DNA from 4 places in the Streptomyces sp. NPDC088254 genome. Region 1 is predicted to be linked to each of the others. Evidence: riboswitches for the same ligand, from Rfam matches in the RefSeq annotation. Region 1 holds a riboswitch; each other region holds the start of a gene.
What was found. A riboswitch is a leader RNA that binds a small molecule or an ion and turns the genes downstream of it on or off. The one in region 1 is predicted to bind cyclic di-AMP.

Region 1 (5,482 bases):
TAACGTCACGTACATACTGTACGTTCTGTACAGAACAGAAGGAGGGGCACCCATGACCCGACCGCTCGCCCGCCACGTCCTGCCCGAGTTCACCGAACGCACCGGCACCGGGTACATGACCCTGGACCCCTACTCGAAGCTCCTGGAGGGGCGGATCGTCCTGCTGGGGACGCCGGTCGACGACACCGCGGCGAACGACGTGATGGCCCAGCTCATGTACCTGGAGCACCGGGACCCGGATCGCGACGTCTCGCTGTACCTCAATTCCACCGGCGGTTCGTTCAGCGCGATGACGGCCCTCTACGACACGCTCCGGTACGTCGGCTGCGACGTGGCGACCACCTGCCTCGGCCGGGTCGGCGCCCACGCGGCCGTGCTGCTGGCGGCGGGCGCGCCCGGCAAGCGGTACCTGCTGCCGGGGGCCAGGGTGGTGCTCGGCCAGCCGGCGCTGCCGGAGCCGGTGCGGGGGCAGCCCAGCGACCTGGCGATCCAGGCCGAGGAACTGATCCGCACCCGCACCCTGATGGAGGAGCTGCTCGCACGGCACACCGGGCGCAGCCCGCGGCAGGTGGCCGCGGACCTCGAACGGGACCAGATCCTCGACGCGCGGGAGGCCGTGGCGTACGGACTGGCGGACGGGATCGTGCCGGACCGCCGGACCGGCCCGGGCGCGAGGTGAGCCGCCGATGCTGCCCGAACTGCCGCCGCTGCCCGCGCTGACCCGCGCAGAGGCCGAGCTGATCGACGGTTACCTGGCGGCGGTCGACCTGCTCGGCCGCATCAACCCCGCCCGCCACGGGGACACCTACCGTGGGCTGCGCGCGGCCCAGGCGCTCGTGGGCCGGGCGGTGGCGCTGCGGGACGCCCTGACGCTGATGCACCAGCGGGGCGAGCACGAACTGCACGCGCCGACGCTCGCGCGGGCGCTGCGCGTGCTGGACGGGGAGCGCAGGGCGGCGCGCGTCGCGATGCCGCCGCTCTCGGACGGCTGACGGGGTGCCCGCCGGACCCGGACGGGTGGCCCGGCGCGCCCCTCGTCCGGCCCGGAGCCGAAACGGACCAAATGGCGTACGGCTGTTCGGAGGAGTTGTCGCTGCTCCTTATGGACCCTTGCGGTTGCGCGCCGGGACCGCCGAGCGGGAGACGCGAGGGATTCCGGTGCTGGTCGGAGGCTCACAGCGGCCGGACATCTGATCGATCATCAGCTTGTTCACCCGAACAGGTGAGTGGTGAGTAACCCCACAAATACCCGGTTCCGTTGGGATTTTCGGACATCGATAGGCCAAGATCCCTGACTGACGACAAGACCCCGCCACAAGCGGCGGGGCGATCCGCGCGGACGCCGAGTCCTGCCGCCGTTCGGATGACAGGTCGACAGAAGTGCATCGGCAGGAGTGGAGGACCCAAGCACGACGGGTCGCCGGCACGGTCGTCTCCGCACTGGAGGCGCCGGGTCGAGCAGCCCTTGGGGTGAAGCCGCGCGAGCGGCCGGGCAACTTTGTCAGCCCGAATCCGACAGGTCATCCTTCACAGGCGGCTGACGAAGGGTTGCGCATGACTGCGCTCAATCGTGTCCCGTCGCTCATGGCCCGGGCCGGTACGGCCTCGGCGTTCGCCATCGCCGCCGTCGGCGGCTCGATCATGGTTCCGGGCATCGCCGCCGACGCCGCGGCCGCCACGCCGGCGTCGAAGGCACTCCAGGTCGCGGCCTCGAAGAAGGGATCCCCGTACAAGTACGGTGCCACCGGCCCGAACAGGTTCGACTGCTCCGGGCTGACGATGTACTCGTACAAGAAGGCGGGCAAGACGCTGCCCCGTACGGCGGCCCAGCAGTACAACAAGACGCGCCACATCGGGGCGTCCGGCCGCAAGGCCGGAGACCTGGTGTTCTTCCACTCGGGGTCGAACGTCTACCACGTCGGGATCTATGCCGGGAACGGCAAGATCTGGCACTCGCCGAAGACGGGCGACGTGGTGCGGCTCCAGAAGATCTGGACCAAGAGCGTCTGGTACGGCCGGGTCAAGTAGTCCCGCTCTTCGGCCCCCCGCCGGCCGCCAGGGCCTGTCCGGCGCGTCATGCCGCGGGCGCGGGGCTCGGCGGAACCGGTTCCGCCGGGAGGGCCCACGGAAGCTCGATCGACACCGTCTTGCCGCCCTCCCGGGTGGGGCGGACGCGGAGTCTGCCGCCGTGCTCGGCGGTGAGACAGCGGATGATCACCATGCCCCGGCCGTTGTCCTGCTGGACAGCGGCCGGCAGGCGTCTGGGGAAGCGGGGGTGGCTGTCGGTGACGCCGATGCGCAGGCGCTCGTCCCGGTCGAGCACGAGGTCCACCGTGAACGTGGGCGACAGCCCGAAGGTGTGCTGAACGGCGTTGGTGGCCAGTTCGGAGACGATGAGGCGGATGGTGTCGGACACGTCCGCGTCCGCCGGCAGTCCCCACTCCCCGAGGGTGTCGAGTGCGAAGGCGCGGGCCGTGGACACCGAAGCGGGGTCGCTCGGCAGAGTGAGGGAGGCTTCCAGATGGTCTGCCATGGCGACGTCGTCCCTTTCCCACGGGACCGGAGTCCGACACGGTGCGGATGGTTCGAGTACGGTCCCGGACTGGTGCTTCGTCGCCAGAGTGCCATCACCGCCTCACGCCCGGGCGGCGATCCACCAAGAAGTGCATATATCTGTCGCCCGATGCGGTGAACTCTGCTACGGCAGAGCGTATTTGCACGGCCCCCAGGAGTGAGGAGCGCTCCATGCAGCACGGTCCCGCGGTGCGCCGCCGGAAACTGGGCGCGGAACTGCGGGCGTTGCGCACCGGGGCCGGCCTCACGAGCGATGAGGCCGCGCGGCTCGTGGGCTGGCACCAGTCGAAGGTGAGCCGGATCGAGACCGGCTCCAGCGGTGCGAAACCGGCCGATGTGCGCTCACTCCTCGACGCCTACGGCGTGGGCGACCCCCAACTGCGCGAGGTCATGCTCGCGTTGGCCGGCCTGGACGACGGCGCCGGAAGGGACCACTGGTGGCACGCCTACCGGGGTGTCCTTCCGCCCACCTACCGGGACTTCATCAGCCTGGAGTCCCAGGCCCGCGCGATGCGCACACTGGAGACGACCGTGGTCCCGGGCCTGCTCCAGACGGCGGAGTACGCCCGCGCGGTGACCCGGGCCGCCGTGGGGGGAGTTCCGGAGGAGCGGCTGGACACGCTGGTGGAGGTGCGGCTGACCCGGCAGGAGGTGCTGCGGGCCCGTCCGCCGCTGGAGCTGGACGCGGTGCTGGACGAGGCGGTGCTGCGCCGGGAGGTGGGCGGTCCCGAGGTCATGGCACGGCAGCTGGAGCGGCTGATGGAGGCGGCTCGGCTTCCCCAAGTGAGGCTGCAGGTACTGCCGTTCACTGCCGGGGCACATATCGGCGTCACCGGCCCCTTCGTCGTCTTCTCATTTTCGAGCACTTCTGATCTTGACGTGGTTGTTCTCGACCACTTGACGAGTACTCTCTACCTCGAGCGGAAAGAAGACCTCCGGGTCTACACGGAGGCCTTCAACGCCCTTCAGGCGAACGCGCTTTCGCCCGAGGACTCCCTGGAATACATCGCCGCGATAGGTGACGGCGTGTAAGGAGGCACCATGACCGCACTGCCTCGGCACGTACCCTCCAGCACCGAACTCGCCGACCTCTGCTGCCCGGACGGTCTGCGCTGGCTGCGCAGCAGCCACAGCACGGGGGCCAACAACTGCGTGGAGACGGCCCGCCCCCGCTCGGGACCGTGGTCCGGCCTGCTCGCCGTACGCGACTCCAAGGACCCGGACGGTCCCGCCCTGCTGTTCTCCCCCGAGAGCTGGACGGGCTTCACCGCCGCGTTCCGCTGATTCCTTCCCCTTCTCCCCGGCGCACGGCCGTGTCGCACCCGCTCACGGCCGTGTCCCGTCGATCACCCGTACAGCGTGTTCGATCTGCCGCTCGGTGAGGTCCGCGCGGGCGGTCAGCCTCAGACGTGAGACGCCGTCGGGCACGGAGGGAGGACGGAAGCAGCCCACGGCCAGGCCGGCCGTCCGGCAGTCGGCCGCCCAGCGCAGAGCCAGCTCCGGGGACGGGGCCCGCACGGAGACGACCGCGGCGTCCGGACGCACCGCTTCCAGGCCCGCGGCCGTCAGCCGGGCGTGCAGCTCACCCGCGACCGCACGCGCGCGTGCGGCGCGTTCCGGTTCCCGGCGCAGCAGCCGCAGGGCCGCCAGGGCCGCTCCCGCCGCCGCCGGGGCGAGTCCCGTGTCGAAGATGAACGTCCGGGCCGCGTTGACCAGGTGGTCGATCACGCGCGCGGGACCGAGCACGGCCCCGCCCTGACTGCCCAGCGACTTGGACAGCGTCACCGTGACGACCACGTCGTCCGCGCCCGCCAGTCCCGCCGCGTGCGGGGCGCCCCGGCCGCCGTCGCCGAGCACCCCGAGGCCGTGGGCGTCGTCCACGACCAGACCGGCGCCGTGCTCCCGGCACGCGCGCGCGAGGGCGGCCAGCGGGGCCGCGTCGCCGTCGACCGAGAAGACGGTGTCGGAGACGGCGACGGCCGGGCCGTCGTGGGTGCCGAGCGCCTTGCGCACGGCGTCCGGGTCGGCGTGCGCGACGACCTGGGTGACGCCGCGGGCGAGCCGGCAGCCGTCGATGAGCGAGGCGTGGTTGCCCGCATCGGAGACGATCAGCGAGCCGTGCGGTGCCAGCGCGGTGACCGCGGCCAGGTTGGCGGCGTAGCCGGAGGAGAAGACGAGCGCCGCCTCGGCGCCGCAGAACGCGGCGAGTTCGCGCTCCAGTTCGGTGTGCAGCTCGGTGGTGCCGGTGACGAGCCGGGAGCCGGTGGAGCCGCCGCCCCAGGTCCGGGCGGCACGCGCCGCGCCCTCGGTGACCTCGGGATGGCGGGCCAGCCCCAGGTAGTCGTTGCTCGCGAGGTCGAGCAGCGGGGAGTCGGCCGGCCGGGGGCGCAGGGTGCGTACGAGTCCGGCGCGGCGGCGCGACTCCGACTGCTCGTCGATCCAGCCGAACGCCATGGGTCCTCCGGGTCTTTTGTAGGTAGCGGACAGACACTAGCGGCCCGGCCGGTCCCCCATGGTGTGGCAATACCCACACGTCGAAGCGGGTGTGTTGTCCGGTCCCTACCTTGGCCCGGAGCGGGTCGGTAGGACAGGATCGGCTCTCATGGACCTGCTGAACACGCTGGTGGACAAGGGGCTTCGGCGCGAGCTGCCGACCCGCGAGGAAGCGCTGGCCGTGCTGGCCACCTCCGACGACGACCTGCTCGAAGTGGTGGCCGCGGCCGGCAAGGTGCGCCGGCACTGGTTCGGCCGACGGGTGAAGCTCAACTACCTCGTCAACCTGAAGTCGGGGCTGTGCCCCGAGGACTGCTCCTACTGCTCCCAGCGGCTGGGCTCCACGGCCGGGATCCTCAAGTACACCTGGCTCAAGCCAGACGAGGCTTCCGAGGCGGCCGCCGCGGGGCTGGCC
Region 2 (5,482 bases), on a different contig from region 1:
TTGCGCACACCGGCCAGCTCGGGCTCGGTCGACGGGATCTGCTGCGTCACGGGGGCTCCCTCCCGGTCGGTCCCCGCCGGCGCGGCTCGGTGCCCGACGGAACTTCCTTGACGATACGACATCGATTCACACCCCCGGCAGCCGTCCACCACCCACCACCACAGCCGAAGCCCACCGCTTCCCACGGCCCGTACCCGCACCCTCCAGGGCCCGAACAGCCCCGCACGAGGCTCGGCTCACGCGCCGCCAGCCGGTGCATGTGAACTCGGCGCACCCGCCGGGCGGCCCGACGCCGCTCACGCAGGGCCTGCCCACCCCCGTACGAGGCACGCGCACCCCCACAGGTGAGATCCATGTGAGCCCGGCTCACCCCCCGGCCGCCCCGGGCACGGAGGCCGGGCGTCACGCCGGGTCCTTCCTGCCCCCGCGCGACACCCGCCCGCGCGGGTCCTGCCAGCTACATGTGAGCCCGGCTCGCGCGCCGCGGGGCCAGGCCATGAGGCCGCTCACGAGCGCGCCTGCCCGCCTCCTGCGAGGCGGGTCTCAGGGGCGCGGGGAACTGCGCGACGAGCCACAACGCACCCCGCACCCGGCGACGAATCCGCGCCCTCCACGGAGTGCTGCCGCTGCTGTCCCGGCGTCCGCCGAGCTCCGTACAAGGCCCAGCAGACCCGACGTCCCCTAGGTCCGCCCGCGGTCCGCTCACCCGGCGTCCGCCGAGCCCCGTACCAGCCCTGGCTCACCCTCCCCGGATACGCCCGAGGCCCCCCGGCCTCTGCCGAGCCCCGTACAAGCCCCGGCTCACCCGACGTCCCCCCCGGTCCGCCTGAGGCCCGCTCACCCGCCGTCGCCCCCGTTCCGCGCGAAGCGCACCCCCCTGACGTTTGCTCAGTGAACGTCGACGTCGGATGATGTCGGCGATTGATCGCACCTGTTCGAATCAGTGGGGGTTTGATGCCCGAGTCCGACGCCGACGGCCGTACCTGGCTCCTCTCCGGGCCTGCCAGCAGCTACGCCGTCCATGTCACCGAGACCGACGAGCTCGTGCACCTGCACTGGGGCCCCCGGATCGAGCTGGCCGACGCGCAGGCGCTCGCCGTGCGCCCGCTGCCGGACTACTGGGCCTTCGAGTCCCCCCTCGACGGCCGCGAGGAGTACCCCGTGGAGGGCGGGGCCCGCTTCGTGCGGCCCGCCCTGTCGGTGCGCACCCCCGGACGGCGCGGCACCGAGTGGTCCTTCGTCGGCCATGAGACGGACGGCGGCGAGGAGGGCGACGAGCTGCGGCTGCGCTTCCGCGACGGCCGACTGGCCGTCACCCTGCACTACCGGATGCGCGGCGACGTCGTGGAGCGCTGGACGACCCTTCGCCACGAGGGCGGGCAGGGCGACGAGCCACTGGAGCTGCTGCGCGCCGACTCCGCCGTCTGGACGATCCCCGACCGCGACGGCTGGCGGCTGTCCCAGCTGCACGGCCGCTGGGCCGCGGAGTCCCGCCTCACCCGCGCGCCCCTCACCTACGGCGAGAAGGTCATCGGCAGCCGTCGCGGCCACACCAGCCACCAGCACCTGCCCTGGGTCGCCCTGGACGCCGACGCCACCGAGGAGCGCGGCGAGGTCTACGGCTGCGCCCTGGGCTGGTCCGGGTCCTGGCGGATCTCCGTCGCCCAACTGCCCGACGCCCGCGTGCAGATCACCGGCGGCGCCGGCCACGACGACTCGGGCCTGACGCTGCTCGCGCCAGGCGAGGACTTCACCACGCCCGTCTTCGCCGGCTTGTGGACCGACGAGGGTTTCGGGGGCGCCAGCCGCGCCTGGCACGCCTACCAGCGCGCCCACGTGATCCCCGACGCCGAGCGCGACCGGCCGGTGCTGTTCAACTCCTGGGAGGCCACCTACTTCGACATCTCCGAGGAGCAGCAGGCCACCCTCGCCCGCCGCGCCGCGGCCGTCGGCGTCGAGCTGTTCGTGGTCGACGACGGCTGGTTCGGCGCGCGCACCGGCGACCACGCGGGGCTCGGTGACTGGACGCCCAACCCCGACCGCTTCCCCAAGGGCCTGAAGCCGCTCGCCGAGTACGTGCACGCGCTCGGCATGCAGTTCGGCATCTGGGTCGAGCCCGAGATGGTCAACCCGGACAGCGACCTGTACCGGGCGCACCCCGACTGGGTGCAGTTCCAGCCGGGACGCAGGCGCACGGAACTGCGCAACCAACTGGTCCTCAACCTCGCCCGCGAGGACGTCCGGGAGTACCTCTGGCAGCGGCTCGACACCCTGCTGTCCAGTGCCCCGATCGACTACGTCAAGTGGGACTTCAACCGCTGCTTCACCGATGCCGGCTGGCCGGACGACCCGTATCCGCAGCGGCTCTGGGTGGACCATGTGCGCGGCCTGTACGCTCTGTTGGACCGGTTGCGGGAGGCGCACCCCGGTGTCGCCTTCGAGTCCTGCTCGGGCGGTGGCGGGCGGATCGACCTCGGGATCATGAGCCGTACCGACCAGGTGTGGACCTCCGACAACACCGACCCGCTGGACCGACTCGCCATCCAGCACGGTTTCAGTCAGATCCACCCCGCGCGGGTGATGGCCGCCTGGGTCACCGACAGTCCCAACACCCAGCTCAACGGCCGCGTCAGCTCGCTGCGGTTCCGGTTCGTCAGCGCGATGGCGGGAGTGCTCGGCGTCGGCGGCGACCTGTCCGAGTGGACCGAGGAGGAACTCGCCGAGGCCCGGCGCTGGGTGGATCTCTACAAGGAGATCCGGCCCCTCGTCCAGCACGGCGACCTCCATCGGCTGCGCGCCCCCGAGGGCGGCCTGAGCGCGGTGCAGTACGTGCGCGGGGGCGAGAGCGTCGTCCTCGCCTGGCTCCAGTCGCAGCGCTACGGCGAGCCGGCGCCGGCGGTACGGTTGCGCAGCCTCGACCCGAAGGCGTCGTACGAATGCCTCGAAACGGGCGAAGTGCACCGGGGGGCGGTGCTGTTGCATCACGGGTTGCGCACGGGACTGCGCGGTGACCTCGATGCGACGGTTGTCCGTCTGTGCCGTATCTGAGCGCTCTGCCCGAATTGATGCCCTTCATTCAACTCGGTCTGGAATAAGGGCCGCTGAGCGGTGCGGCGTGAGCAGCGTCATATTCGTGACCGTGCGTCATTAGCCATGTTCACGTAATTCGTGGAGTTTTCATGAGTGTTTCCCGCAGAATGCGTCACCTGGTGCACGGAGTGTGACGGGAGCACGGCGCAGCGGATCACGACGCGGACGTCACCGGGGCACGTGTCGCTTGTCGTCGCGTGTCCGGGTCGCTTAGGTTTCACGCCAATCCGGACGGACGCCGAATCCTGCCGCCGACCGGAACCCGCAGACACTCACCCGTCCACGGCAGGAGCGGGGGACCCACAGGCAAGACCGCCTGTTCCGGTCTCCGGAACAGGCTTGGGGTAAAGCCGCGCTCCGGCGCGGCCGGGCATCTCCAGCCCGCACCCGACAGCTCACCTCGCAGGCGCCGGAGAGGAACCCGCCATGCCCGCGAAGGGTAAGCACCGCCGTCCCAAGGCTCCGCGCTTCAGCCGTTCCATCGCCGCCGCCGGCACCGGCGGCGCGGCTCTCGCCCTCCCGCTCATCGGCGCCGCCGGCGCCCACGCGGCTCCCGCCCAGTCGGCGGCCCAGTCCGTCTCCTCCGTCTCGGACAAGCCCGTGCAGACCGTCCCGGTCGCGCAGCGCTCCGCCGCGGCCGAGGCCCCGGCCGCGGCGAACACCACGACCTACACGGTCCGGTCCGGCGACTACCTCTCCAGGATCGCGGACGAGCAGCACGTGCGCGGCGGCTGGCAGAAGCTGTACGCCGACAACCGCGAGGCCGTCGGCGAGGACCCCTCGCTCATCCACCCCGGCCTGAAGCTGTCGATCGGCAAGCGGGCGGCGGCCGGTTCCGCGGGCGCCGCCGGTTCCGGTGACACGGCGTCGAAGGGCTCGCGCTCCGCGCACTCCTCCAAGTCGTCCGCCCCCAAGTCCTCCCACTCTTCGAAGTCCTCGCACTCCTCGAAGTCCTCGCACTCTTCGAGGTCCGCCACGAAGACGTCGGCCGGGCAGACCACCCGCGGCGGCGGCAACGTCTCCGGCTTCAGCCTCCCCGTGTCCAACGCATCCGTCGGCACCCCGTACCGGATGTCCGGCAGCATGTGGTCCAGCGGCTACCACACCGGCGTCGACTTCGTCGTCCCGACCGGCACCTCGCTCAAGGCCGTCGGCGCGGGTACGGTCGTCTCCGCGGGCTGGGGCGGCGCGTACGGCAACCAGGTCGTCATCCGGCTCGCCGACGGCTACTACGCCCAGTACGCCCACCTCTCCGCGCTCTCCGTCTCGGCCGGCCAGAGCGTCTTCCCCGGCCAGCAGGTCGGCCTCTCCGGCTCGACCGGCAACGTGACCGGACCGCACCTGCACTTCGAGATCCGCACCACGCCGGACTACGGCTCCGACGTCGACCCGGTCGCCTACCTCCGCGCGCGCGGCGTCTCCGTCGGCTGACGGGCCCCCGTGGCCGCCACGAGTCCGTGATCGTCGTGTTGCGGTCTCGTGGCGGGGCTCCCGGGGTGTCGACAGCGGTGGCGGGGCGAGGGCACGGCGAGCTCCGCCTCTCGCCCGGCAAGCGCTTTCCGTGCCGTCCGCCGTACTCCGCGCGTCACGAAGGAGCCGTTCCCCAAGACGGCCTCCAACTCCAACACCACGACCCGGATGCGCCGTTACGTCGGCCGGCCGGGGGAGCGGCCGCTGCTGCACGACTGCACCGAGCCGCTGCTCGTCGCGGGCGAGCCGAACCACGTCCGCATCGTGTCCGACGGCTCCACCGTCCGGTGGCGGAACAACGGACCGCTCGTGTTCGACCACACCGACCCCGAGCCCTGCATCAGCGGGCACTTCGCGTTCCGCACCACGTGGAGCCGCTTCCGCATCAACGACTTCCGCGTGTGGTCCCTTATTCCTTGATTGGCAAATTCTTTAAGGGTGTCCTTTCTCACCGCCAGTCAACCCTTGCCTACGGTCGCGTAGGTCACATTCGACGGTGAATCATGCACTGCTGTGGCAGACGATTCGAAGAGTGACAGCAGATCAGTGATCGGGTCGTACGTGGCGGTGGGGGACAGCTTCACCGAGGGCGTCGGCGACCCCGGGCCCGACGGGGCGTTCGTCGGCTGGGCCGACCGGTTCGCGGTACTGCTCGCGGACCGGCGGCCGGAGGGCGACTTCCGGTACGCGAACCTCGCGGTGCGCGGCAAGCTGCTCGACCAGATCATGGCCGACCAGTTGCCGAGGGCCGTCGAACTCGCGCCCGACCTCGTCTCCTTCTGCGCGGGCGGCAACGACATCCTCCGTCCCGGCACCGACCCCGACGAGGTCGCCGAGCGGTTCGAGCGGGCGATCGCCCAACTCACCGCGGTGTGCGGCACGGTCATGGTGACGACCGGGTTCGACACCCGAGGCGTCCCCG
Region 3 (5,482 bases), on a different contig from region 1:
TGACGCGGTCGCCGACGGCCAGGGAGACGACCGGCTTCTCCGCCGTGCGCCGCGTGGCGAAGCCGGACGCGCCGGCCGCCGAGGAGCGGGAGCGCGACGACGACAGCGAGGCCGCCACCGAGGACGCCGGGCCCCCGGAGGACAGGGGCGAGGTCGCGCCGGTGCGCTTCCAGTCGACGTGCGTGGCCGGGATCTCCTCCAGGAACCGGGAGGGCGGGTTGTACGAGGGCTGTCCCCAGGCGCTGCGCATCGCCGACCGCGTGAGGTACAGCCGCTCACGCGCACGCGTGATGCCGACGTAGGCGAGGCGGCGCTCCTCCTCCAGTTCCTTGGTCTGGCCGAGGGCGCGCATGTGGGGGAAGACGCCGTCCTCCATGCCGGTGAGGAAGACGACCGGGAACTCCAGGCCCTTGGCCGTGTGCAGGGTCATCAGTGTGATCACGCCCGAGCCGTCCTCGTCCTCGTCGGGGATCTGGTCGGAGTCGGCGACGAGCGCGACCCGCTCCAGGAACTCGGCGAGCGAGGCGGGCGTCTCGCTCTCCCCCGACTCCTGCTCGAACTCCAGGGCCACGGCCGCGAGTTCCTGGAGGTTCTCGATGCGAGTCTCGTCCTGCGGGTCGGTGGAGGCCTGCAACTCGGCCAGGTACCCGGTGCGTTCGAGGACCGCCTCCAGCACCGTGGCCGGTCCCGCGCCCGACTCGACGATGGTGCGCAGTTCGTCCATCAGCACGTTGAACCGCTTCACGGCGTTGGTCGACCGCGCGGCCATGCCGTAGGCCTCGTCGACGCGCTTCAGGGCCTGCGGGAAGCTGATCTTCTCGCGCTGGGACAGGGCGTCGATCATGGCCTCGGCGCGCTCGCCGATGCCGCGCTTGGGCACGTTGAGGATGCGGCGCAGCGGCACCGAGTCCTCCGGGTTGGCGAGGACCCGCAGGTAGGCCAGGACGTCCCGGACCTCCTTGCGCTCGTAGAAGCGGACGCCGCCGACGACCTTGTAGGGCAGGCCGACGCGGATGAAGACCTCTTCGAAGACACGGGACTGCGCGTTGGTGCGGTAGAAGACGGCGACGTCCTTGGCCTTCGCGTCGCCCGCGTCGGTGAGGCGGTCTATCTCGTCGGCGACGAACTGCGCCTCGTCGTGCTCGGTGTCGGCGACGTAGCCGGTGATGCGCGCGCCCTCACCCGCGTTGGTCCACAGGTTCTTGGGGCGGCGGGACTCGTTGCGCTCGATGACCGCGTTGGCGGCGGACAGGATCGTCTGGGTGGAGCGGTAGTTCTGCTCCAGCAGGATCGTCGTCGCGTCCGGGTAGTCCTCCTCGAACTGGAGGATGTTGCGGATGGTCGCCCCGCGGAAGGCGTAGATCGACTGGTCGGCGTCGCCCACGACGCACAGCTCGGCCGGCGGCACGTCGTACGTGCTCGGCGGCACGTCGACGGGGTGCTCGGGGGTGCCGACCAGCTCGCGGACCAGGGCGTACTGGGCGTGGTTGGTGTCCTGGTACTCGTCGACCAGGACGTGCCGGAAGCGGCGGCGGTAGTGCTCGGCGACGTCGGGGAACGCGCGGAGCAGGTTGACCGTCGTCATGATCAGGTCGTCGAAGTCGAGGGCGTTCGCCTCGCGCAGCCGCGACTGGTACATCGCGTAGGCCTGGGCGAGCGTCTTCTCGAAGCCGTCGGCGGCCTGGGCGGCGAAGTCCTCCTCGTCGACCAGCTCGTTCTTCAGGTTGCTGATCTTGGCGCTGAAGGACTTGGGCGGGTAGCGCTTGGGGTCGAGGTCCAGGTCGCGGCAGACCAGGGCCATCAGACGCTTGGAGTCGGCGGCGTCGTAGATCGAGAACGACGAGGTGAAGCCGAGCTTCTTGCTCTCACGGCGCAGGATGCGCACGCACGCGCTGTGGAACGTCATCACCCACATCGCGTTCGCGCGCGGGCCGACGAGCTGCTCGACGCGCTCCTTCATCTCGCCCGCGGCCTTGTTGGTGAAGGTGATCGCGAGGATCTGCCCGGGGTGGACGTCCCGCTCGGCGAGAAGGTGGGCGATGCGGTGGGTCAGCACGCGCGTCTTGCCGGAGCCCGCCCCGGCGACGATGAGCAGCGGCGCGCCGGCGTGGACGACGGCGGCGCGCTGGTTGTCGTTGAGCCCCTCCAGGAGCGCGGCGGCGTCGATGACCGGGCGGGGGGCGCCGTCGCGGTAGTGGGCGTCCCGGTCCGGGGGCACGTCGAACTTCCCGCCGAACAGATCGTCCGGAACCGACTCCGGAGTGTGATCGTCCTCGGGCGGAGGCGGGGGCTCCTCCTCGTGGCCGCGCGGGGCCTGGAGGTCCGCCAGGAAGCTGTCGTCAAAGAGGCTGCTCATCGCTCTCCGAGTCTAGGGTGCCGCACCGACAACCCGCCGCCGTCCCGGGAACATCACCACCCGGCGGGCATGGACATGCAGGATCAATCTGCCCAGAACATGAGAAAGAACATCTATCCTCCACATCAGTCACAGAACGCCAGAGACCTGACCGAGAGTCACGGAAATGTATCGGGGCATATCACCCCTCAACCTTCACAGGGGTCACAGCAGTTGGCTACCGTGCCCGGAAGGCCGTACGCCCCCCCACCGGCGAACCCCGCCGGACCGCGCGGCCTCCGCCGAGTCCGGCGCGCGCCCTCGCGGCAGCCGGAGCCGGGGACCCACCGAGACCTTGGGGTGAATCGGCCGCCCGCCCCCCGCAAGGGCGCGGCCGTAGGGCAACCCTTCCGAAGCACCCGCCCGAACCCGACAGCTGACCCGGTAGGCGGAGCACGGAAGGAGTCGCCTCCCTTGGCGTCGCAGCACCGCAAGCCACGCTCCCCGGGCACGCGCGTAGCGGGCATACGCACCCCCGCCCTCGCCACCGCCGCCCTCGCCTCCGTGGCGCTGCTCTCGCAGACGGCTCAGGCCACGCCTTCCGCCGACGGCAAGCCGAGTCTGGAGGAGGTCGAGAAGAAGGTCGGCGACCTCTACCGGCAGGCGGAGTCGGCGACCGAGAAGTACAACGCCGCCAAGGAGAGGACGGCCCAGCAACGCACGCGCGTGGACGGCCTCCTCGACGACGTCGCCCGGCGCACCGAGAAGCTCAACGAGGCGCGCGAGGAGCTGGGTTCCTTCGCCGCCGCCCAGTACCGCACCGGCGCCTCCGCGCCCGACACCGCGACCTTCCTGCTCGCGGACACCCCGCAGGACTACTTCGACCGGACGCAGCTGATGGACCGGCTGACCAGCCGCCAGAAGGAGTCGGTCGACGCCTACGTCACCGAGCAGTCGGCGACGATGAAGAAGCGGCAGGAGGCGTCCCAGAGCCTTCAGACGCTCACCGCCTCACAGAACGACCTGAAGACCGCCAAGGCCACCGTCCAGAAGAAGCTCAGCGACGCGCGCGTGCTGCTGTCGCGGCTGACCTCGCAGGAGAGGGCGCGGCTCGCCGAGATCGAGAAGCGCAAGCAGCAGGAGGCCGCGCGCAAGGCGGCGGAGCTGGCGCGGCAGCAGGCGGCGGAGCGGGCGGCGGAACGGGAGAGGAGCGCCGGCTCCTCCGGGTCGGACGCGCCGTCCGCGCCCTCGTCGCCCTCTTCGTCATCCTCGTCCCCGGCCGCCGACGCCTCCTACGGCACCAAGGCGGCGAAGGCGCTCGCCTACGCCCGCGCGCAGATCGGCAAGCCGTACGTCTGGGGGGCCACGGGGCCCGATTCCTACGACTGTTCCGGGCTCACCAAGGCCGCCTGGAAGGCCGCCGGGGTCTCCCTCCCGCGCACCACCTACGACCAGGTCGGCGCCGGCACGACGGTCTCCGTGGCCGACGCCCGGCCCGGCGACCTGATCTTCTTCTACGACGACGTCACCCACGTGGGTCTCTACATCGGCAACGGCATGATGATCCACGCGCCCAAGCCCGGGACGTACGTGCGCGAGGAGTCGGTGTTCTACGACGGGGAGTCCGCGATCCACAGCGTGGTCCGGCCGGCCTGAGCCGGGGCACGGGGGCACCGGTCGGGTGTGCCGGGCCCCTGTCCTGCCGCGTCAGGTCCAGAGCACCGCGATGAAGACGTTGGCCACGGTCAGCGCGCCGACCAGCCCGAACAGCGGCTTCTCCACGCTCTCCTCGTCCCGCTTCACGTAGACGAGGCCGAGGATCACGATCAGCAGGGCGAGCTTCACACCGATCTTGATGTTGTTGACGGCCTGGTCGTCCGCCTGGTTGAGGCCGACCAGGACGACACCGGTGACCAGCATCGTCGCCGCGCCGTGCAGCATCGCGGGGACGAAGCGGGCCGTGCCCCGGCCCATCGCCTTCATCTGGGTGAGGAAGCCGCCGAGGAGCGCGGCGATGCCGATGATGTGCAGGCCGACGAAGAGGTGGATGAGTACGTCCATGGAGCCGGATGCTAGTCAGCGGTGCGGTCGCCGCCGGACACCGGCCCACCCCTCGCGCACACCCGGTCCGCCCCCTCGTGCGGGTCCCGCACATATGCGCCGCATAGCAGTCCGCCGTCGGAATCTGCCCCGAAAGCGCCGGATCGGTCAGTGAAGTGCGCGAAACCGATGGCTCCGGACCGGCTCGACGACCATGTCCGGTCACCTTTCAGTCCACTGGTGTCACTTCCGTACATCTCGTTACCGACCCGACATCACCGGGCCTAGCGTCCTCCCCCAGGTGACCGGCTCCCCACCGCCGTCCGGACCAGGGACGGCAGTCGGCCACCACCGCCGAAAGTCCGGCGGCGCGTCCGCTTCCCTGAGCGGGCCGCCGCCGGACGCGTCAGCCGCTCCCCGCGGCCGTACGGCCGTCCGCTCCCCACGGCGGGCACGGGCCCCCGCCCGGCCCCACCCGACGGCCGTACCGACGAGGCGGTCGTACGAAAGGACGTGCAGTCCCACGTGGCAGCGCACCGCAAGCCGAGACAGCGCTCGCTCGGCGGCCATACGGTTCGAACGGCGGCCACCCTCGCCCTCGCCGGCGCGGCGGGCGCGACGGCTTTCGAAGGGGCCGGCATCGCCGCCCCCCAGGCCACTCCGGCGCAGGTGAAGGCCAAGGTCGACAAGCTGTACCAGGAGGCGGAGGCCGCCACAGAGAAGTACAACGGGGCGCAGGAGAAGGCGACGGCGACCGAGCGGCGGCTGAAGGGCTTACAGGACGAGGCCGCCCGCAGGGAACTGCGGCTGAACACGACGCGCGAGGCGCTCGGCAACATGGCTGCCGCCCAGTACCGCGGTGGCGGCCTCGATCCCGCGATGCAGCTCTTCCTCTCCGACGACCCCGACGCCTACCTCGACGGCGCCGCCTTCGCCGAGCGGGCCGGCGACCGGCAGTCCGGGGCCGTCGCCCGGGTCCGCGAGCAGGTGCGCGAGGTCGAGCAACTGCGTGGCGCCGCGCGCGTGGAGCTGACCTCGCTCAAGAAGCGCCAGGCCGAGCTGCGGCGGCACAAGAAGACGATCATCGGCAAGCTGGGCGCCGCGCGC
Region 4 (5,482 bases), on a different contig from region 1:
GCCCGCTTCGCCTCGCACTCCCGCAGCGGCGCCAGCGCGGCCCGCGCCTCCTTGGCGTACCGCACGGTGTCCGCGCGGGCCTGCTCCAGCGCCGGGTGGGCCCGCAGGGCGGCCAGCGCCTCCGCGTGCCGCGCGTCGTCGCTGAGGTCGGAGTCGAGCAGTTCGCACAGCGCGATGTCCTCCGGCAGCGACAGCCGCTCCGCGCGCTCCCGCAGCCGCAGCACCGGCAGCGTGGGGATGCCCTCCCGCAGGTCCGTCCCGGGCGTCTTGCCCGACTCGCGCGAGTCCGAGGCGATGTCCAGGACGTCGTCCGCGAGCTGGAAGGCGACCCCGAGCCGCTCCCCGTACTGGGTGAGCACGTCGACGACCGTCTCGTCTGCGCCGGACATCATCGCGCCGAAGCGGCACGCCACCGCGACCAGCGAGCCGGTCTTGCCGCCCAGCACGTCGAGGTAGTGCTCGACCGGGTCCCGGCCGTCCGTCGGACCGGCCGTCTCCAGGATCTGGCCGGTGACCAGCCGTTCGAACGCCTCCGCCTGCACCCGGACCGCCTCGGGCCCGAGGTCGGCGAGGATGTGGGAGGCGCGGGCGAAGAGGAAGTCGCCGGTGAGCACCGCGACCGAGTTGCCCCACCGTGTGTTCGCGCTGGACACCCCGCGCCGCACCTCGGCCTCGTCCATCACGTCGTCGTGGTAGAGCGTGGCCAGGTGGGTCAGCTCGACCACCACGGCGGACGGCACGATGCCCGGCGCGTGCCGGTCCCCGAACTGCGCCGACAGCATCACCAGCAGCGGCCGGAACCGCTTCCCGCCCGCCTTCACCAGATGCTGCGCGGCCTCGGTGATGAAGGGGACCGCACTCTTGGTGGCCTCGAACAGGCCTTCCTCGACAGCCGCCAATCCGGCCTGGACATCGGCTTCCAGAGCCTGGTCCCGCACGCTCAGCCCAAACGGCCCGACGACGGTCACGAGGGGTCTCCTGTCTGCTGGTGTCCGCTGGCGCTCACACGGTTTGTCGATAGGTCGCCGACATCACTCAAGTCAGCGTATCCGGTCATGTTTCGATCACCGATAAGCCCCCACGCCCCCCGGCCCCACGTCGCCCGACCGGGAGAGGCCGCGTCCGGCTCGCGAAGCGCCGGTACCCCGGAAACCTCCCCTCCACCCCGTCGGCCGACGACGTCCCCCGGTGTGCCGAATCTCACGACGCTCACTAAATAAATCGGAACCTGAGCAGCAAATCAGACATTCCGCTCCGTGAATTCCATCGGATTTCGCTCACGCCCTTTTAAAAGCGACTTGGAACTTGATGTCCGTTTTAGTCGGTCTTGTCATCGCGGGTGAGTTGGCTCACTTTCCCCTCGGAGGTGCAGGAATCCGCCGACCCCCGGATCCCCCAGCGCGTCACGCGAGTTGACGCTTGCCGAATGCAAAGGATCAAGCGCCCCATAAACACCAGACCAAGGTCAATAGGGGTTTTCCGTGATTCCGACACTTGTTTCGGACATGTGCTCTCGCATACGTTCCCGGCCAGCCGGACAGACGCCTCATCCTGCCGCCGTCCGGCGACTCCCATCGACGAACCACTCGCGCACGGCAGGAGCGGGGGACCCAGGCAGAACGCCGGACCGGAGTACGTCACGCACGTACCGGGCCGGCTCGGGGTGAAGTCGTGTCGCCGTACCCCACGGCGCCGACCGGGCAGCTCCCGCCCGAACCCGACAGCTCACCCCGCAGGCGCCGGAGAGGAACGCCCCCATGTCCGCTGCCACTCAGCACCGCCGCCGCTTCACCCGCGCCATCGCAGTCGCCTGCGCCGGCGTCGCCGCTCTCGCCCTCCCCATCGCCGGAGCGAGCACCGCCTCGGCCGCCACCACCGCCGTCCCCGAGACCACGCTCGCCGGCTACCCCAACAACCTGGACGGGTGGATCCGCCAGTCGCTCGCCATCATGGCCGAGAAGAAGATCCCGGGCACCTATCACGGCATCTACCGCAACATCATCCGCGAGTCCTCGGGCAACCCGAACGCCATCAACCTGTGGGACTCCAACGCGGCCAAGGGCACCCCGTCCAAGGGGCTGCTCCAGGTCATCGACCCGACCTTCGCCGCGTACCACGTCGCCGGCACCGCGTACGACCCCTACGACCCGGTCGCCAACATCACCGCCGCCTGCAACTACGCGGCGGCCCGGTACGGCTCCATCGACAACGTCTTCGGCGCGTACTAGACGTACCCCTAGGGCCCGGAGACCCGCAGTACCCGGAGCTCCGTGGACACGTAGGGCCCGTAGCCCCGTAGGGCCCGTGCGCCTAGGGGAAGAGTCGTTCGAGGACGACGGCCACGCCGTCGTCCTCGTTCGACGCCGTCACCTCGTCGGCCACCGCCTTGAGCTCGGGATGGGCGTTGGCCATCGCCACGCCACACGCCGCCCAGTCGAACATGGGGATGTCGTTGGGCATGTCGCCGAAGGCGAGCGTGTCCTGAGGCCGCAGACCGAGGTGCTCGGCGGCCAGGGCGAGTCCCGTCGCCTTGGTGACGCCGGACGGCTGGAGTTCCACCGTGCCCGGCCCCGACATGGTGACGGTGGCGAGCGAACCGACCACCGAGCGGGCCGTCGCCGCCAACTCGTCGTCCGACAGGGTGGGATGGCGCAGCAGCACCTTGCTGATCGGCTCGCACCACAGGTCCTCCCGCGAGCCGACCCGCAGGGCCGGCAGGGTCGGGTGCGGCATCCGGTAGCCCGGCTCGATGAGGGTCAGCCCGTCGACGCCGTTCTGGTCGACGGCCGCGTACACCTGACCGACCTCGGCCTCGATCTTGCCCAGGGCCACCTCGGCCAGCTCCCGGTCCAGGGTGACCGACCACAGCAGGCGGTCCGCCGCGATGTCGTACACCTGCGCGCCCTGTCCGCACACCGCGAGCCCCCTGCTCCGCAGGATCCGCAGCAGCGGCCGCACCCGTGGCGCCGGACGGCCGGTCACCACGAGGTGACGGGCGCCGGCGGCCGCGACCCGTGCGAGCGCGTCGAGCGACCGGTCGGAGAACGTGTCGTCGTCGCGGAGCAGCGTTCCGTCCAGGTCGGTGGCGATGAGGGCGTACGCGGAGCGCGCGGCATATGCGTGAGGTGCGGCCATGACCAGAGAATACGGATCCCGGACACCCTCAACTCACCGCCGATGCAACCGCTCCCACAGGGAGGGAAAGGGCGGTTCTGCACCGGTTGGCAACAACATGGTCCGCTACCTACCGCTCGTACCGTCTGGAGCGGTACCGTCCACAGTGTCCGGGGGACTTGATCGGGGGGTCAGGTTGAACAGTGGACGTATTCGTGTGCTGGATCCGGAGGATCTCGGCGAGGGGGAACGGGAGCGGTGGCGCGTGCTGCGCGCGGCGTCGGCCGCTCCACGGAACCCCTTCATGGAACCCGAGTTCGCCGACGCCGTGGGGCGCGTGCGCCCGCGCACGCGCGTGGCGGTGGTGTACGAGGGGCGCGAACCGGTCGGCTTCCTGCCCCACGAGCGGGGCCCGCTGGGACGGGGGCAGGCCCTCGCGTACGGCGTCTGCGACGCGCAGGGGGCCGTACTGAGCCCGGGGCTCCGGCTCGACGCGGCCGAACTGATGTGCGCCTGCTCCCTGTCGAGCTTCGCCTTCGACAACCTGGAGGCGGAGCAGAACCTGTTCACGCGGTACGCGGCAGCCGAGTACGCCTCCTACGTCATCGACGTGGAGAAGGGGTACGAGACCTACGAGTCCGTCCTGCGCGCACAGTCGCCCAAGTTCCTGAGGACGACACTCGCCAAGGAGCGCAGGCTCGGCCGGCACGCCGGACCGCTGCGGTTCGTGTTCGACGAACGGGATCCCGCCGCGCTGCGCACGCTCATGGCGTGGAAGTCCGCCCAGTACCGGCGCACCGGACGCCGGGACCGGTTCGCCCGGCAGTGGATCACCCGGCTCGTGCACCGGCTCGCGACCGAGACGCGCGCCCCCGACTGCTCCGGCGCGCTGTCCGTCCTCTACGCCGGCGGGCGGCCCGTCGCCGCCCACTTCGGGCTGCGGTCGACGGCCGTCCTGGCCTGCTGGTTCCCCGCCTACGACCCGGCGTTCGCCAAGTACTCGCCGGGTCTGGTGCTGCATCTGCGGATGGCGGAGGCGGCCGCCGCCGAGGGCATCGGCCTGCTGGATCTGGGGCGCGGCGCGGCCGAGTACAAGGACTCGCTGAGAACGGGTGAGCTGCCCGTGTACGAGGGTGCCTGGACGCGGCCGTGGGCGGGCGCCGCACTGCACTGGCTCAGCCGGGAGCCGTCCCGCCGCGCCCACCACTTCGTCCGCAGCCGGCCGAGGCTGGCCGCGGCGGTGAACCGGGCGCTGAGGAGCGCGGGCCGGATCCGGGGGAGGTGAGGGCGGTTGGCGGGGAGGAGCCGGCGGTTCGGGAGAGGGGAGCACATCGTGTCGCGTGCGCCACGGGTACAGCGGGAGATCCGAAGGTTCCTGGACATCGATCCGGTTCAGGTCGCCGAACTGGATCTGCCCGACGGGGTCGCCTACGCGGGTGGGGACGCTGGTGCAGACAGGGACGTCGGTGTCGGTCGGGGCGTCGGTGCCGCTCCGGACGCCGGTGCCGCTCCGGACGCCGGTGCCGCTGGGGACGCCGGTGGGCAGGTGACGTTGAGGCCCGGGCCCGGCAGTCCGCCCGTCACGTACGGCGAGGTCTACCTCCTGGTGAGGAGGGGCGGCCGGCCGGTCGGCACCCTGCTCGGACGGGTCCCGGAGGGCGCCGACCCCAGGACCGTCCTCGCCGCGCAGGCCCGGGAGCGGGTGGGCCCACGGCCGGCGCCGACCGCGCCTCCGGCACCGTCCACCACCGTCTCCACGCCTCCCGTGCCGTTCACCACCGTAGTGGTCGCCACCCGCGAGCGCGCCGACCGGCTGGCGCACGCGCTCGACTCGCTGCTCGCCCAGGACCATCCCGACTTCGAGATCGTCGTCGTCGACAACGCGCCGACCACGGACACCACCCGGGAGCTGATCGAACGCAAGTACGGCGAGCGGGTCCGCCACGTCGTCGAGCCGGTGCCCGGTCTCGCCGTCGCGCACAACAGGGGTGTCCGGGCCGCGCACGGCGAGGTCGTCGCCTTCACCGACGACGACGTCGTCGCCGACCCGCGCTGGCTCACCGAACTCACCGCGCCCTTCGCCGCCGACCCCGCCCTCGGCTGCGTCACCGGCCTGATCCTGCCCGCCCGGCTGCGCACCCCGGCCCAGGTGCTGCTGGAGAGTCACGGCGGCTTCGCGAAGGGCTTCACGGCACGGACGTACGACCCGTACGACCCGCCCTCGGACGAGCCGCTGTTCCCCTTCACCGCGGGCCGGTTCGGCTCCGGCGCGAACATGGCGTTCCGGGCGGACGTGCTGCGCGCGGTCGGCGGCTTCGACCCGGCGACCGGCGCCGGCACCCCGGCCCGAGGGGGCGACGACCTGTAC

Region 2: linked by a shared signal. The riboswitch ahead of ACIOC0_RS37610 (peptidoglycan DD-metalloendopeptidase family protein) and the one ahead of ACIOC0_RS00780 (C40 family peptidase) in region 1 are both predicted to bind cyclic di-AMP.
Region 3: linked by a shared signal. The riboswitch ahead of ACIOC0_RS27690 (NlpC/P60 family protein) and the one ahead of ACIOC0_RS00780 (C40 family peptidase) in region 1 are both predicted to bind cyclic di-AMP.
Region 4: linked by a shared signal. The riboswitch ahead of ACIOC0_RS28530 (transglycosylase SLT domain-containing protein) and the one ahead of ACIOC0_RS00780 (C40 family peptidase) in region 1 are both predicted to bind cyclic di-AMP.

Annotation. Positions count from the first base shown of each region.
Region 1 is NZ_JBIURQ010000001.1:159,991-165,472, reverse strand. Features, by position in the region: gene ACIOC0_RS00790 (ATP-dependent Clp protease proteolytic subunit) at 53-679, shown strand; gene ACIOC0_RS00785 (hypothetical protein) at 687-992, shown strand; cyclic di-AMP (ydaO/yuaA leader) riboswitch at 1,360-1,551, shown strand; gene ACIOC0_RS00780 (C40 family peptidase) at 1,555-2,028, shown strand; gene ACIOC0_RS00775 (ATP-binding protein) at 2,075-2,533, opposite strand; gene ACIOC0_RS00770 (helix-turn-helix domain-containing protein) at 2,746-3,606, shown strand; gene ACIOC0_RS00765 (DUF397 domain-containing protein) at 3,616-3,858, shown strand; gene ACIOC0_RS00760 (8-amino-7-oxononanoate synthase) at 3,901-5,028, opposite strand; gene bioB (biotin synthase BioB) at 5,177-5,482, shown strand, end outside.
Region 2 is NZ_JBIURQ010000016.1:204,740-210,221, forward strand. Features, by position in the region: gene ACIOC0_RS37600 (tyrosine-protein phosphatase) at 1-50, opposite strand, end outside; gene ACIOC0_RS37605 (alpha-galactosidase) at 955-3,048, shown strand; cyclic di-AMP (ydaO/yuaA leader) riboswitch at 3,354-3,512, shown strand; gene ACIOC0_RS37610 (peptidoglycan DD-metalloendopeptidase family protein) at 3,517-4,521, shown strand; partial or broken gene ACIOC0_RS37615 (DUF6250 domain-containing protein) at 4,705-4,980, shown strand; gene ACIOC0_RS37620 (SGNH/GDSL hydrolase family protein) at 5,107-5,482, shown strand, end outside.
Region 3 is NZ_JBIURQ010000010.1:143,485-148,966, forward strand. Features, by position in the region: gene pcrA (DNA helicase PcrA) at 1-2,356, opposite strand, end outside; cyclic di-AMP (ydaO/yuaA leader) riboswitch at 2,626-2,801, shown strand; gene ACIOC0_RS27690 (NlpC/P60 family protein) at 2,810-3,991, shown strand; gene ACIOC0_RS27695 (hypothetical protein) at 4,043-4,396, opposite strand; gene ACIOC0_RS27700 (NlpC/P60 family protein) at 4,901-5,482, shown strand, end outside.
Region 4 is NZ_JBIURQ010000010.1:311,853-317,334, forward strand. Features, by position in the region: gene ACIOC0_RS28525 (polyprenyl synthetase family protein) at 1-968, opposite strand, end outside; cyclic di-AMP (ydaO/yuaA leader) riboswitch at 1,566-1,752, shown strand; gene ACIOC0_RS28530 (transglycosylase SLT domain-containing protein) at 1,758-2,228, shown strand; gene ACIOC0_RS28535 (HAD family hydrolase) at 2,311-3,135, opposite strand; gene ACIOC0_RS28540 (GNAT family N-acetyltransferase) at 3,326-4,399, shown strand; gene ACIOC0_RS28545 (glycosyltransferase) at 4,448-5,482, shown strand, end outside.